DNA from 3 places in the Corynebacterium lactis RW2-5 genome. Region 2 is predicted to be linked to each of the others. Evidence: predicted binding sites of a transcription regulator. Region 2 holds the regulator's gene; each other region holds the start of a gene.

What was found. The regulator LexA, encoded in region 2, represses DNA repair genes until DNA is damaged. The targets are predictions, from matches to a motif close to CGAACANNTGTTCG.
Region 1: a site for LexA is predicted at 1,851-1,864, ahead of CLAC_RS07775 (SAV_6107 family HEPN domain-containing protein). Genes of this name have one in related genera too.
Region 3: a site for LexA is predicted at 2,680-2,693, ahead of CLAC_RS02360 (error-prone DNA polymerase). Genes of this name have one in related genera too.

The regions. Positions count from the first base shown of each region.
Region 1 covers NZ_CP006841.1:1,781,489-1,785,735, reverse strand. The annotation lists gene metF (methylenetetrahydrofolate reductase [NAD(P)H]) at 1-479, shown strand, start outside; gene CLAC_RS07785 (LppM family (lipo)protein) at 506-1,195, opposite strand; gene CLAC_RS07780 (GNAT family N-acetyltransferase) at 1,152-1,766, opposite strand; gene CLAC_RS07775 (SAV_6107 family HEPN domain-containing protein) at 1,946-2,395, shown strand; gene CLAC_RS07770 (DUF3040 domain-containing protein) at 2,682-3,122, shown strand; gene mraZ (division/cell wall cluster transcriptional repressor MraZ) at 3,851-4,247, shown strand, end outside.
Region 2 covers NZ_CP006841.1:1,249,868-1,254,114, forward strand. The annotation lists gene CLAC_RS05470 (1-phosphofructokinase family hexose kinase) at 1-674, opposite strand, end outside; gene CLAC_RS05475 (DeoR/GlpR family DNA-binding transcription regulator) at 671-1,450, opposite strand; gene lexA (transcriptional repressor LexA) at 1,664-2,371, opposite strand; gene nrdR (transcriptional regulator NrdR) at 3,315-3,785, shown strand; gene hrpA (ATP-dependent RNA helicase HrpA) at 3,850-4,247, opposite strand, start outside.
Region 3 covers NZ_CP006841.1:553,690-557,936, forward strand. The annotation lists gene CLAC_RS02345 (methionine ABC transporter permease) at 1-498, opposite strand, end outside; gene CLAC_RS02350 (methionine ABC transporter ATP-binding protein) at 495-1,523, opposite strand; gene CLAC_RS02355 (MetQ/NlpA family ABC transporter substrate-binding protein) at 1,567-2,433, opposite strand; gene CLAC_RS02360 (error-prone DNA polymerase) at 2,727-4,247, shown strand, end outside.

The DNA of each region.
Region 1 (4,247 bases), 530 kb from region 2:
ACCGTTCGCCCGATCTAGAGCACGATACGAAGTACACTCTGACGAAACTGCGCGCTGGTGCCGAGTACTCGATTACGCAGATGTTCTTCGATGTGGAGCACTATCTGAAACTTCGCGACAGGCTCGCCGCCGCAGACTCTGAGCATGGGCAAAAGCCGATTATCCCCGGCCTAATGCCGATTACCTCACTGCGATCGGTTCGCAAGCAGGTGGAGCTTTCCGGTGCCAAGTTGCCCGCAGGCCTGGAGGAGCGCCTCATTGCAGCCGCTGCAGGGGACGAGCAGGCAAACAAAGACGAAATCCGCAAGGTCGGAATCGAGATTTCTACGCAAATGGCCGAGAGGCTTATCTCCGAAGGTGTCCCCGGCCTGCACTTTATGACTATGAACTTTGCCCGGGCTTCGCAGGAGGTGCTGCATAACCTGGGTATGGCCCCAGCGTGGGGCACAGGACAGGACATGCTTAGGGGCGGCTTTTAATCCCTCCCACACAACGGGGGAGGGGGCTAAAAGTCCTGCATATCCCTGATTCGGCGTGCCCACAGCACGCCCAAGATAGAGGCGAGAATGCCGATTGCCGCGGCGGCTGCAGCGTAGATCAGGAACTCATTGCGCTTGGTTGAACCCGCAGGTGAGGATGCCCACACCGAGTGTTTTTCTCCGGCGTTGAATTGCCACTCAACCTTGTTCGGTGCACTGGAGCGGCCGTTAGAGTTAGTAACTTCCTCGGGGAAATTTACGAGCAGGTCGATATTCGAGTCCGGCACGTGGCTGAGATCCACGCTTCCGTTGATGGAAATTTGGTCGCCGCCGGTGCGGGCGATTTCGATGGCAATGGTGTCGTCGGAAAGCGTGCTCAGGGTGTCGGTGACCTCGCTGAAGCGTAGATCGGCGAAGGAGACTTCCATGCGCCCCGTCTGGCTGTCGAGCACATTAGTGGTGACACGATCGCGGAGCTCTTCGGGAGCTTGCCAGTCACTGAACTGGGAGCGGGCTGATTCGTTCGGGGTGATTCTGACGGCACCGTTGACTCGGTCGTCTCCGGTAATTGTCATCCCGGCCTGCGCTTCGAAGCATCCGGTGAGGGGCAGGACTGCGGCCAGCGACCCGAAGGCTGCAAGCCTGCGAAGGCGCGAGAATGTCGGCCAAGTCTTATTCCGCGCTGTTGCCGTCTGCGGCGCCGGTGACGCTGTCATGAGGAACCTTTACTCCTAACACTGCAAAGGGGCGGGAATCGCCGTTGAAATGGAAATTTCGCAGAACATCGACGAATCCAAATTGTCGGTAGAGGCGCCATGCTCGGTTCGCTTCGTTTGGGAACTCAGGCGTCGAGAGCAGCACCACCGCCTCTTCTCTGCCGGAGATGAGTTCCCGCAGTAACCGCTTTCCGACGCCCTTGCCCTGGTAGTCGGGATGAATGTGAATTTCCGAGAGCTCCGCGTAGTTTCCCAAAAGCGTACTGATAGTTCGAAGCGGCCACCCGGACGATGCCATCCCGGCGCGAACTTGGCGGTGCCACCAATAGGTGTCGCGTCCAGTTCGGCAATATCCGATGCCAATCAGCGGATACCGCGGGTCGTCCAGGGCCTCGCTGGGGGATACGCCTTCTGGGTGCGCGATGGCACCTACAGCGGTAAACCCGGGGAGCAGGGGTTGCTTCGCCCATTCTGTTAGGCGTCCCGAGAAAATCGCCGGATTGTATTTCATCGCAGTGATGTACAGCGAAACTGCCTCTTCGAGGCGGAGCTCAAAATCAGCCTCCGACATTGGCACAACACTGTAAATCACGGCTCTAAGCCTAGCTGCTTTATGTTGGCGTATTCATGCGTTGGCTAAAACAACTAAAGGAATCGAATATATGTTCGAATTTACTTGGGGTGGAATCCGGTCGGGGGGATAGCGTGTCGGCATCCAAGCGGTGAGGCAGAAGTAGGAGGGCTGTAGAGATGGCAACTCCGAATGTGGTTGATTTTAGGGCTGCGGCTCGTGGGGGAATTGTCGTACCTGGGGGTGTCTCTCGGCAGTCGCTGGATTTGTTTACGCGTGCTCGAGGGCTCGCTGCTATGGCGGCGCAGGCGGAGCCGGATGAACAGCTGGAGCTGGCTTATCGTGCTGCATTGCGCGGGGCGGGTGCCATTTTAAATATGTCTGAAGGCCAATCTAGTAAGCGTCGTCGGCGTCGTTCTCAGAGCGCCTGGGAGAACCTCAAAGTCTCTCGAGCTGAATATTCGGAGTGGGTTGCGCGCTTTCAGTCCTACTCGCAGCTTCGTAATGAAGTGCGCCTCGGGTTGGTGCGGCGTATTGATGCTCGGAAGTCTCGGGAGCTAATGGGGCTGGTTGACGAGTTTCTCGACGTTGTGGAGGCGGACCTAGGAATTCTCCCTGCGGCAGCATAGTGGTTCGTGTGTAGTAATCGCAGTGGTCGAAACGGGGGTTTGTCCTAGCGGTGTTTATGCTGTTTGACCCCTGTTTTGGTGGTGTCATGGTTATGAGTTTTGCTGTGGAAATAGGGTGGTAGCTCCCTGCGTGGAACAATTGGGGTAGGTCATCCGTTATTTGGGTGAGATTGCTTGATTCTTCTCGCTACCGTCCCCGTGTTTTGCAGCGCTAAAGCTTGGGCTGGCCATCGGGCGCTAGAGTGAGAGGTCAAGGTATGCCCCTTGAATTGGCGATGGAGGAATCGTGGGACTATCTGAGCAGGAACAGCGGATGCTCGATGAAATTGAATCTGCGCTCTACGCTGAGGATCCAAAGTTTGGTTCGGCTATGTCTGGCCGTGCTTTTTCTTTGGAAGAGGATGAGGGGGCAAGCCGTGGTTTTTCTCTCCAGGTAATTGCCCTGATTTTGCTGGGGTTGCTTATGCTTCTCGGCGGGGTTGCCCTGTTTACTGTCAGCGCTTGGTTTATCGCACTTTCCGTCGCCGGTTTCGTGCTGATGTTCGGCGCCGGGGTCTGGGCGCTGACTGGTCATGGTGGCGGAACGGGTGCTAACAGCCTGAGTTTTTCGCGGTCGGCTGGTGGGGATCGTGAAAGGTTTGGCAACTCCCGAAAGACGAGGAGTCCGAAGTCTTCGGGTGGCTCTAGTTTAGAGTCCCGGTTCCGGGGTCGATTCGAAGGTCGCTAAGGCGGCGTTCGGCCTGCCAAAAACTAAACAGTCCACTGCATGGAGTCCCTGCGCGATTAGGCGCGGGGGCTTTTTGTTTTGCCAGGGAGCGGTTCGAGGGTTCCGGGGGAGAGGCTCGCTCAATGGCGGACTGGTCGGAGTGGGCAGTGGGGTGCAGTGGGGTGTCATTGTCGATTCGCCCACTTTGCCCCACGCTGATTCCCCACTTTGCCCCACATTGGTGTTCGTGCGGCGATTTTTGGGGCGGCACCGCCGTGGCTCTTCGTGAAAAATTAGAGAAAAATGCTGGTTATAGGGGTGTGGGCGCAAAGCTAGGGAGGTGGGAGGTTGGCGCGTAAAAGTAGGCGGGGTAGTGTTAACCGTGGTGCGGGAGTGGCAGATGTGATTAGGTGTAGGGTGAAGTGCGGGCAAGTCACCCACTGTCGCCAGAAATTTATTAATTGTTTAAAAACCCAGGTCGAAGCACTGATTATCACTCTTTTGGGCTGAATTGGACGGCTTCTGCTGGGGATATATTGGCGTAGAACTATCGAGAGTGGGGGATTGTGGGGTAAAGTGGGGCGTGATGTTGGTCCAGGTTGCCAATGTTGCAGAAATGAATATCTGATTCGGTCGCGCTAAGCGTCCCTGCTTGGAGGTTTTCCGCCTCGTCGGTGGAAGCCTGATTTGCAAGGGGTGTTCAGCGGGTTCGCGTCGTCGGTAAACGGGGAGAAGGAGGCCAGTGACGCATGTTTCTGGGCACCTATACCCCCAAGCTCGATGACAAGGGGCGCCTGACGCTTCCCGCGAAGTTCCGTGAGGGCTTGGCGGAAGGGCTGATGGTGACCAAAGGGCAAGATCACTCACTGGCGGTTTATCCAAAGGAAGAGTTCGTCAAGCTGGCGAAGAGGGCGACGAAGGCATCGCGCACCAATCCTCAGGCGCGTGCTTTCATTCGTAATCTCGCAGCCAGCACTGATGAGCAGAATGCGGATGGATCCGGGCGAATCACCTTGTCCATGGAGCATCGCCGCTACGCAAACCTCACCAAGGAATGCGTCGTTATCGGATCGATTGATTTTCTGGAGATCTGGGACAAAGAGTCCTGGGAGGCCTACCAGGCTGAGCATGAAGCCGACTTCTCCG
Region 2 (4,247 bases):
TGATTGAGAGCCCTTGCCGCCTTGGCTGCAGGCTGAAAGTCTCCTGCCAAGGCTGAGCGTTCCATCTGTTCGCCGTCTTCACCCACGATCTGGCCAAGTTCGAAGGCATTAGGCTTCATTAGGTATGGAGCCGTGCGAGGAAAAGCGCGTATTACGGAGGTCAGAGGTCCGTCGCTGGTATCAAGCGCAATGTGCGCTTCGGGATTAAAAGCTTGGACTGCCTCGGTGCAGTTGACGTAGAAATCGCGAGGAACGCCCGGCGGCAGTGACCCTGCGAAAATAACCCAGGAGGCTTTCTTGGCGTGATGCAGCAGCTTTTCTAGGACACGACGGCGATGCGCCTTCGTTAACGTCATACCAGGAGAGTTGAGTTTTGTGGTTGTACCGTCTGCTTCTGCGAGTGTGAGGTTTACACGCGCCTCATTCATTGTGTTGATTGCCTCATGAGGAATACCAGAGACCTCGAGTAGACGGGTGAACTTACCGTGCTCGGCCGCAGGGTAGAGAGCGAGTGTCTCTTCTCCTGCAAAGTGGACGGCCTTAGAAACATTAATTCCCTTGCCGCCGGCGATATCTTCCGACATGGGCAAGCGGAAAACTCCGCCCCGAACCAGTTCAGTATCGAGGCGTGCGAGACGGTCGATTGAGGGGTTGACCGTGAGCGTGAGAATCATGAGGCGACCATGACCTCGACGCCATGATCTTTCAGGTCAGCAACGAACTGTTCAGGAGCAGACTCGTCAGTAATAACCACGTCAATATCCTCGAGAGAGGCAAAACTGACGAGGAAGTCTCGGCCAAGCTTTGTCGAGTCAGCCATTACTACCACTTTGCGTGCGTTGGTAATCATTGCGCGTTTTACAGCAGCTTCCTGAGGATCTGCAGTGGATAAGCCGTGATCAATCGTGAGCGCATTAGAACCGATGAAAGCCACATCTGCGCGCATCACGGCAAGGGTACGTAGAGCAGCGTCCCCGACGACTGCTTGAGTAATCACTCGGACTTGCCCGCCAAGCAGTTGAAGTTCAATCCGATTGGACGCAGCAAGCGTCATTGCGTTCGGTAAGGAGTTGGTCACGACAGTCCAACGGCGACTATCAGGGGAGTGGACCATCAAATCGGCTAGGGCCTCAGTGGTAGTGCCTGCATCGAGGAATACACCGCCACCGTCTTCTGGCAGACATTCTGCGGCAAGCCGGGCGATGGACAATTTTGCGTCCTTCTGCGCATTTTTACGCGCGGCGACAGTGAATTCCACCGTCTGGAAGGAACGGGTGGCGACAGCACCACCATGTACTCGGTGAACTGCACCTTCAGCATCTAGCTGAGCAAGATCTCGGCGGATTGTCTCCGCTGTAACGTCGAACGCCTCTGCCAAATCGGCTACGGTGACTCGACCTTCCACCGCAGTCAGCGATGCAATCTTCCTACGTCGTTCCTCTGCATACATAGCGACGCCTCCAAAAATAGCTACAGCTAGAATTATGCCCGTTTTGTGTGGTTACGGGCAAAGAAATGTTGTTTTTAGGGGTGGGATACAGCAGGCAATACGCGGATTCGGAAGGCTCGTCTGGGGGTGGGCAAGCGCGCCTACTTGGATGCCGACGTCAGACGACACGATGTGGGGCCCGTTTAACTCGAGAACTTTGGGTCCGGAGCGTAATCAGAGACTGCGTAGAACGCTTACGACCTTGCCCAGGATCCGAGCGCGCTCTGCAGGGAGGGGATCGAATGCCCTATTGTGTGGCATTAGCCATTTTCCGGCAGCGTCTTCATGCCACTCTTTCACAGTTGCTTCGTCTTCGAAGAGAGCAGCGACAAAATCACCTTGCTCCACGACATTCTGGGAGCGGACAACAACCCAATCTCCATCGAGGATTCCCGCGTCAATCATCGAATCACCGACAACCTTCAGGAGGTAGAGCTGGCCGCTGCCGGTAATTTCCATAGGGAGGGCCATGTGGGCCTCGACGTGTTGTTCGGCGAGGATCGGATTTCCTGCCGCGATCTGTCCCACAATAGGAACGTAAATCGGTTCGGGCATATCCTCTGGAAGCTCAGGGGTCCCTGAGTCCTGCTGGGGCTTTGGTCCGGGCTTCACTGGAGTGAAGCTACCTGCGGAAGACTTAGAGTCGCGTACGTTCACGGCGCGCGGCTTGTGGGGGTCGCGTCGGAGGAAACCTTTCTTCTCCAGCTCCTTTAACTGGTAAGCAACCGATGACGTGGAGTTGAGGCCAACGGCATCTCCGATTTCTCGAATGCTTGGCGGATAACCGCGCAAAACGACGGCATCAGAAATAACATCGAGAATTCGGCGCTGCCGCTCAGTAAGGGTTTTCAGGCTTCCCTTTTTCTTAGGAGTCATGGTCATATCCCCTCAATTTCGATTAATCGGGCGGTGTGGGTGGGCGTTCGAACCTCAATAAAAGAATGGTAGCGAGCAGCCCTTCGTGTGCATGCGTTCGAAAATTAGTTTACCCCAAAGCGTTCGAAAGTTCCCGTACGTGGGGGAGATCTCTTAAGATTTTCGAACCCGATGGATGGGGTTGGGCTGAGTGACCTGCGTTTCAACCAATATATTCGAAAATAATTACGCCCGTCGCTGGACATCTTTCGAACATGGTGTTATAAATCGAACATAGCATGCAATCGAACAGCTGTTTGTATCTAGTGTTATTTTCGAAAAATCAGCCCGGAAGTCACCCTAGAGTTCAGAGCGTCCTTGATTCCTGGGCAAGCGTATGTCGGGGGTCTGTTGAAGGGACTCGAATCCTAAACACCGCACAGTGCTTAGGGGCTTTAGAAGATTTACAACGAACCGGCCAGAAAGGGGCACCAACTTATGTCGATCGAAACGCTTAATGCTCTAGATTCCAGCACCAATTCGCACGTTGCTTTCGCGTCGGTTGACACGCCAGTTAAGTTCATTGGTCCGCGCAGCAGCCCTCGCACTGTCGTGTGGGGCGAAAGGTCTATGAAATCTCAGCGTAGGACTTCTGTTGCGGAGGACCGGAGGAAACCAGCTCGTCGTACAGCAATTCAGTGTCGGGTCGCTAGATCCAGTTTTGATCGCTCCCGTCCGGATAAGACTGAAATGTCCTACGGGCGCCCCGGTGTTGCAGTTAGTCGCGCTACTTCGCAGGTTCCGGCGATGGTTCCCGACGGCAGGTTGTCTAAGGCGCTCGTTGGTTGGACTATTGTGCTTGGCACTGGTTTTGGTCTGTTTGGCTCCATGCTTGCGAATTCGGGTGAGTCTTTGAATCAACCTCCAGCTCCAGCATTTGCTTCATACTCGACGCAGTAGACTAGATGCCGTGCATTGCCAGTTTTGCCACCATGAACAGACTCGTGTCCTTGACTCACGCCTGATTGACAATGGAATGGGGATTCGCAGGAGGCGGGAGTGTTTGAACTGTCATCGGCGTTTTTCAACTATCGAACGGTCACAATTGATGGTGGTTAAACGGGACGGGGTTCCAGAGGAATTTGACCGGGAAAAGGTCATTCGTGGTGTCCGTCGTGCCTGTCAGGGACGTGAAGTCTCTGAATCTCAATTGAAAAAACTCGCGCAAAAGGTCGAAGAGCGTTTGCGGGAAAAAGGTACTCCTCGCATCGATTCGAACGATATCGGCCTTGCAATTCTGGAGCCACTGCGTGAGCTCGATGAGGTTGGTTATCTGCGATTTGCGTCGGTCTACAAATCCTTCACCTCAGCCGATGACTTCGCTCGCGAAATTGCGAGCTTACGCAGAGAAATTAGTGCAGAGGAACCGCCGGCGGGATAGCCCAAAATACGGGCTTTCCGTCAGCCGACCGGTAGAGTGGGGCAGCACTGCATTGCGCCACTTTTTATCGCAACTTGTCTATCTTCTTCTTAATTCGGGTTAGGGAGACAGTCTGTGCAGTTCCGAGACGCTGCGCGAATAGGCTTACGCGTAGTTCTTGAATGAGCCACTGTATCTCTCGGACTTCGGTTGAGTTCATCTTTGCCTTTGGTAATTTTTTCAACTTTTCTTCGAGATATACTCGCGCCTCCGTGACTTCGTCTTCGCGATCAGCATCGCGATCCGGCGAAACGTTCATCTCCTCAAGCCTGATTTGCATTGCTTCGAGATACCGCGGGAGGTGGCGTAAATGCGTCCACCCATGTTTAGCTACCGCGCCCTTGGGCAACATGAAGTCTAATTGGCGCCTCATGTCATCGATTGCATCGCCGTCCCAGCGCTCTAGTTGCTGCTCAACTGTGA
Region 3 (4,247 bases), 700 kb from region 2:
GTAGCCGAGGACCAGCGGTCCAAGGGCCTCCGGGATGATGACGGTGCGGATGATTCGCCACGGGCCCGCGCCCATCGCGCGCGCCGCCTCGAGGACGCCGGGGTCGATGGACATGAGGTTCTGCTCGACCAGGCGAGCAATGGCGAAGGTCGCGGCGATCGACATGACGAACACGGCCGCCTCGGTGCCGATGGTCGTGCCGACCACGCTCTTGGTCAGCGGGCCGATGGCTGTGACCAGGATGATGAACGGAATCGGGCGGACGAAGTTAATGAAAACGTTGAGCACCTGGTACAGCGGCTTGCTGCGCAGCACGCCGCCGTCGCGGGTGGTGTAGAGCAGCACGCCGATGGCGAGGCCGGCCAGACCACCGATAATCATGGCGATGCACACCATGTACAGCGTCTGCCCGAAGGCCTCGCCAAGCATCGGGCCGAGGCCTTCCCAGTTGGTGTTCTTGCCGCTGACGGAGGGCAGGGAGTTTAGAAAGTCGATCATGATTCAAGCTCCTCTACCTGGGTTAGTTGGGCAATGGCGGCTACGGCGGCCTCCGTATCGGTGACATCGGCTCCCGCTGCAGGCGTGAGTCGGAGGGTCAGGCGACCATAGGACTTCGCCTGAACGTTGGACACAGCGCCGTGCGCAATCGTGGCGGTTGCGCCATGGGATGCCGCCGCCTGTGACAGCGCAGAAATGTCCACGCCATCGTTGATGGTGATCGTGATCAGGCGGCCTCCGGCGCTCTGTACCGACTCGCGCTCACGGCCAATGGGCATGTCCCGCAGCGCCGTAGTGGCGAAGCGGCGCCCCACCTCGGTAGCGGGGTTGGAGAAGACCTCGTGAACGTAGCCGGTTTCCACGATGTTGCCCAGCTCCATGATGGCCATGCGGTCCGCGATGCCGCGGACGACCGACATATCGTGGGTAATCAGGACGATGGTGACACCCATCTCGCGGTTAATCCGGCGGAGAAGCCCGAGCACATCCGCCGTCGTCTCTGGGTCGAGGGCGGAGGTGGCTTCGTCGGCAAGCAGAAGGGTGGGCTCGGTGGCGAGCGCACGGGCGATGCCGACGCGCTGCTTCTGGCCGCCCGAGAGCTGCTCGGGGTAGGACTCGGCCTTATCGCCCAGGCCGACGAACTCGAGGAGTTCCTGGGCGCGGGCGCGGCGCTTGGCCTTCGGCATGCCCGCGAGTTCCAGCGGGTACTCCACGTTCTTAATCGCATTGCGCGAGGTGAACAGGTTGAAGTGCTGGAAAATCATGCCGATATTGCGGCGCAAGCCCCGCAGTTGGCGCTCGGACATGCCGGCGATGTCGGTTCCGTCGAGTAGAACCTGGCCGGAGGTGGGCTTTTCCAGGCCGTTAATCATGCGGATCAGCGTTGACTTTCCGGCGCCGGAGTAGCCGATGACGCCGAGGATTTCGCCCGGCTCCACCGTCAGGTTGATATCGGTGAGCGCGGTGACGTCACCGAATTTCTTGTTTAGCTCGCGGAATTCGAGCTTCGTTCCCTTGTTGGTCACGAGTGAATCATTGCCCCTATGGGTTGGCCCCTAGATTGTGGTGTTAGTTCTGCTCGCGCTGCTGCTTCTCGACGCGGTCGAGAATCTGCTGCAGCTCGTCCGCCGGGCGATCGACGGATACCGAAGTGCCCTTAGAGTCCTCGGCGACGGCATCCTGGACCTCCTTGGTGTGCCACAGCTTCGACAGCTCGGCAAATTTAGGATCCTTGGCCTTGTCGGCCTTGGTGACGAAGACGTTGATGTAGGGCTCGGCTTCCTTGGAGTTCGGGTCGTCCTGGAAGATCGCGGTGTTCGGGTCGATACCCGCGCGGTCCAGGAAGGAGTTGTTGATGATGGCCGGCTTGCCCTCGCCGTAAGCTGCCGGGGTCTGGGCTGCGTCGACTGGCAGGACCTTGACCTTGGAGGTGGCCTCGTCGATGTCGGCCGGGGACGGGGTGAGCAGGTCGTCCTTCTTTAGCTTCAGTAGGCCTGCCTGAACCAGAACGTTGATGGCGCGGCCCTGGTTGGAGGGATCGTTCGGAATTGCGACCTCGTCGCCCTTCTTTAGTTCATCGACGGACTTGTGGTCCTTCCAGAACAGTGCGAGCGGAACGATCTCGGTGGAGCCGATTGGGGTTAGATCCGCGTTCGCGCCGACGTTGTACTCGGCTAGGAACTTGATGTGCTGGAACTGGTTTACGTCGAGCTGGCCCTCATCGAGTGCGCGGTTTGGAGTCTGGTAGTCGGAGAAGTTCTGAATTTCTAGGTTGATGCCCTTTTCCTGTGCTTTTTGTTCGAAGACTGTCCATGCCTTCTTGCTGGCATCAGTGGTGCCGATGCGGATGGTTTCGCCGGAATCGCCACAGGCGACCAGCCCGGTGGCGGCAAAGGCGAGGGTGAGGGCTCCTGCTGCGAAGCGCTTGAATGCCATGAGAGTTTCTCCTTCGGTAAAAGAATTTTAATTTTGTTTGTTCGCACGTCAGGCCCTGTGTCGGCCAGCTGTGGAAGAAAAATAGACCAAGCGGTCTTTATTTAGTCTTAGACACTATCACCACCGCAGGTAGCACAGGAAACTTCCGGCTCGAGTAGTGCAATGAATTCGGGGGCGTTTTTATCTCGGGTGGAGGCTCGGGGGTGTGGGGTTTGTAAGTGGAGGTAGGGGCGCTGTCGGAGAATTCGAACATGTGTTTGGAATAGTCCGGCTTTTCGTCTAATCTTCCGTCTATGGGAAACGGCACGGAGGGGCTTTCGGGCTCGGGGGAGGCAAGGCCACTTTCGTGGTCTCGGATTGAACGGATTCTCTCTGGCAAGTTTGAGGGAAAACTGCATCCGCATGGGAGTTTTAACGGTTGGCGCGGTCATCTGGGGGAGGGGATAACGGGGGCTTTCGGTGTTTACGGGGGCGAGGGTGGTCGGTTGGAAAAGGACGCGCATAGTGCGTCTTTGAAGGGGGTCGAATTGCACTGTCGTTCGAGTTATTCCTTTCTGCGAGGAGCCTCTGACCCGCAGGAATTGGTTCAGGAAGCGGTGCGACTGGGGCTATCAGCCCTGGGCCTTGCCGACCGTGACGGGTTTTACGGAATTGCCCGCTTTGCAGAAGCTGCTGCGGAGGCCGGAATCGCCACCATCATCGGCGCGGAGCTGTCTCTGCCGCAGCGTCCGCTCACCGTGCTGGTGCGCGGTCCGGAGGGCTACCGCAGGCTCAGTCATGTTCTCTGTGACGCGCATATGGCCTCGGGTGAGAAGTCTGTGGTCTCTTACCCCTCGCTGCATGAATTGGCTCGGGCGGCAGGGGGCTCCTGGCAGGTGCTTGCCGACGTCGCCTGGGGCCCCGACATCAGTGAGCTGGTGGCGGCGTTCGGTGTGGAAAACGTGGCTGTGGAGCACCGCGTGGACGTGACTCCGCAGGCGGTGGACAACGCCGCTGAACTCAGTGCAGTGGCGCAGCGTTTCGGGCTGCGCGAGGTCATCACGTCGATGGCGACCGCGGCATCTCCCGGGGCAAGCAGGCTGGCCAGTGCGAAGCAGGCGTTGGCGGTGCGGGACAGTCTCGAGGGATATGAACCGCACCTGGCGCCGGCCGGTGGCGCCTGGTTGAGATCATGGGAGGAGCTGTGCACTGCGGCTGAAGAGTTGGGAGACCGACCCGGCGCTGTGCTTGCGGCAACCGAAGCCATAGCCGCGGAGTGTGCTTTTACCCTGGACCTTATTGCGCCGCAGCTGCCCGAGTGGGAGGTTCCGCCAGGTCATGACGAGAACTCGTGGTTAGCGGAGATTGCGCGTGCCGGAGCCAGACGTCGCTATGGTCCGGTAGGTGACGCCTCGGGCCAGTCTCGCCAGGATCGGGCGTGGAGGCAGCTTGAGCATGAGCTCAAGGTGATTCGGCAGCTCGGATTTCCCGGATACTTTCTTATCGTCCACGACATCTGCGAGTTCTGTCGCAGGGAGGGAATCCTCGCCCAGGGGCGCGGTTCGGCCGCGAATTCTGTGGTGTGCTTCGCGCTGGGAATTACAAATGTTGATCCCATCGGTGCGGGGTTGCTCTTTGAACGCTTCCTGTCCCCTGAGCGAGACGGACCGCCTGATATTGACATCGATATTGAATCCGGCAGGCGGGAAAAGGTAATCCAGTACGTCTACGAGAAGTACGGGAGGGACAATGCCGCCCAGGTCGCCAATGTTATTACGTATCGGCGTCGGGGTGCGCTGCGGGATTCGGCCCGGGCCCTTGGGTATGAGCCGGGA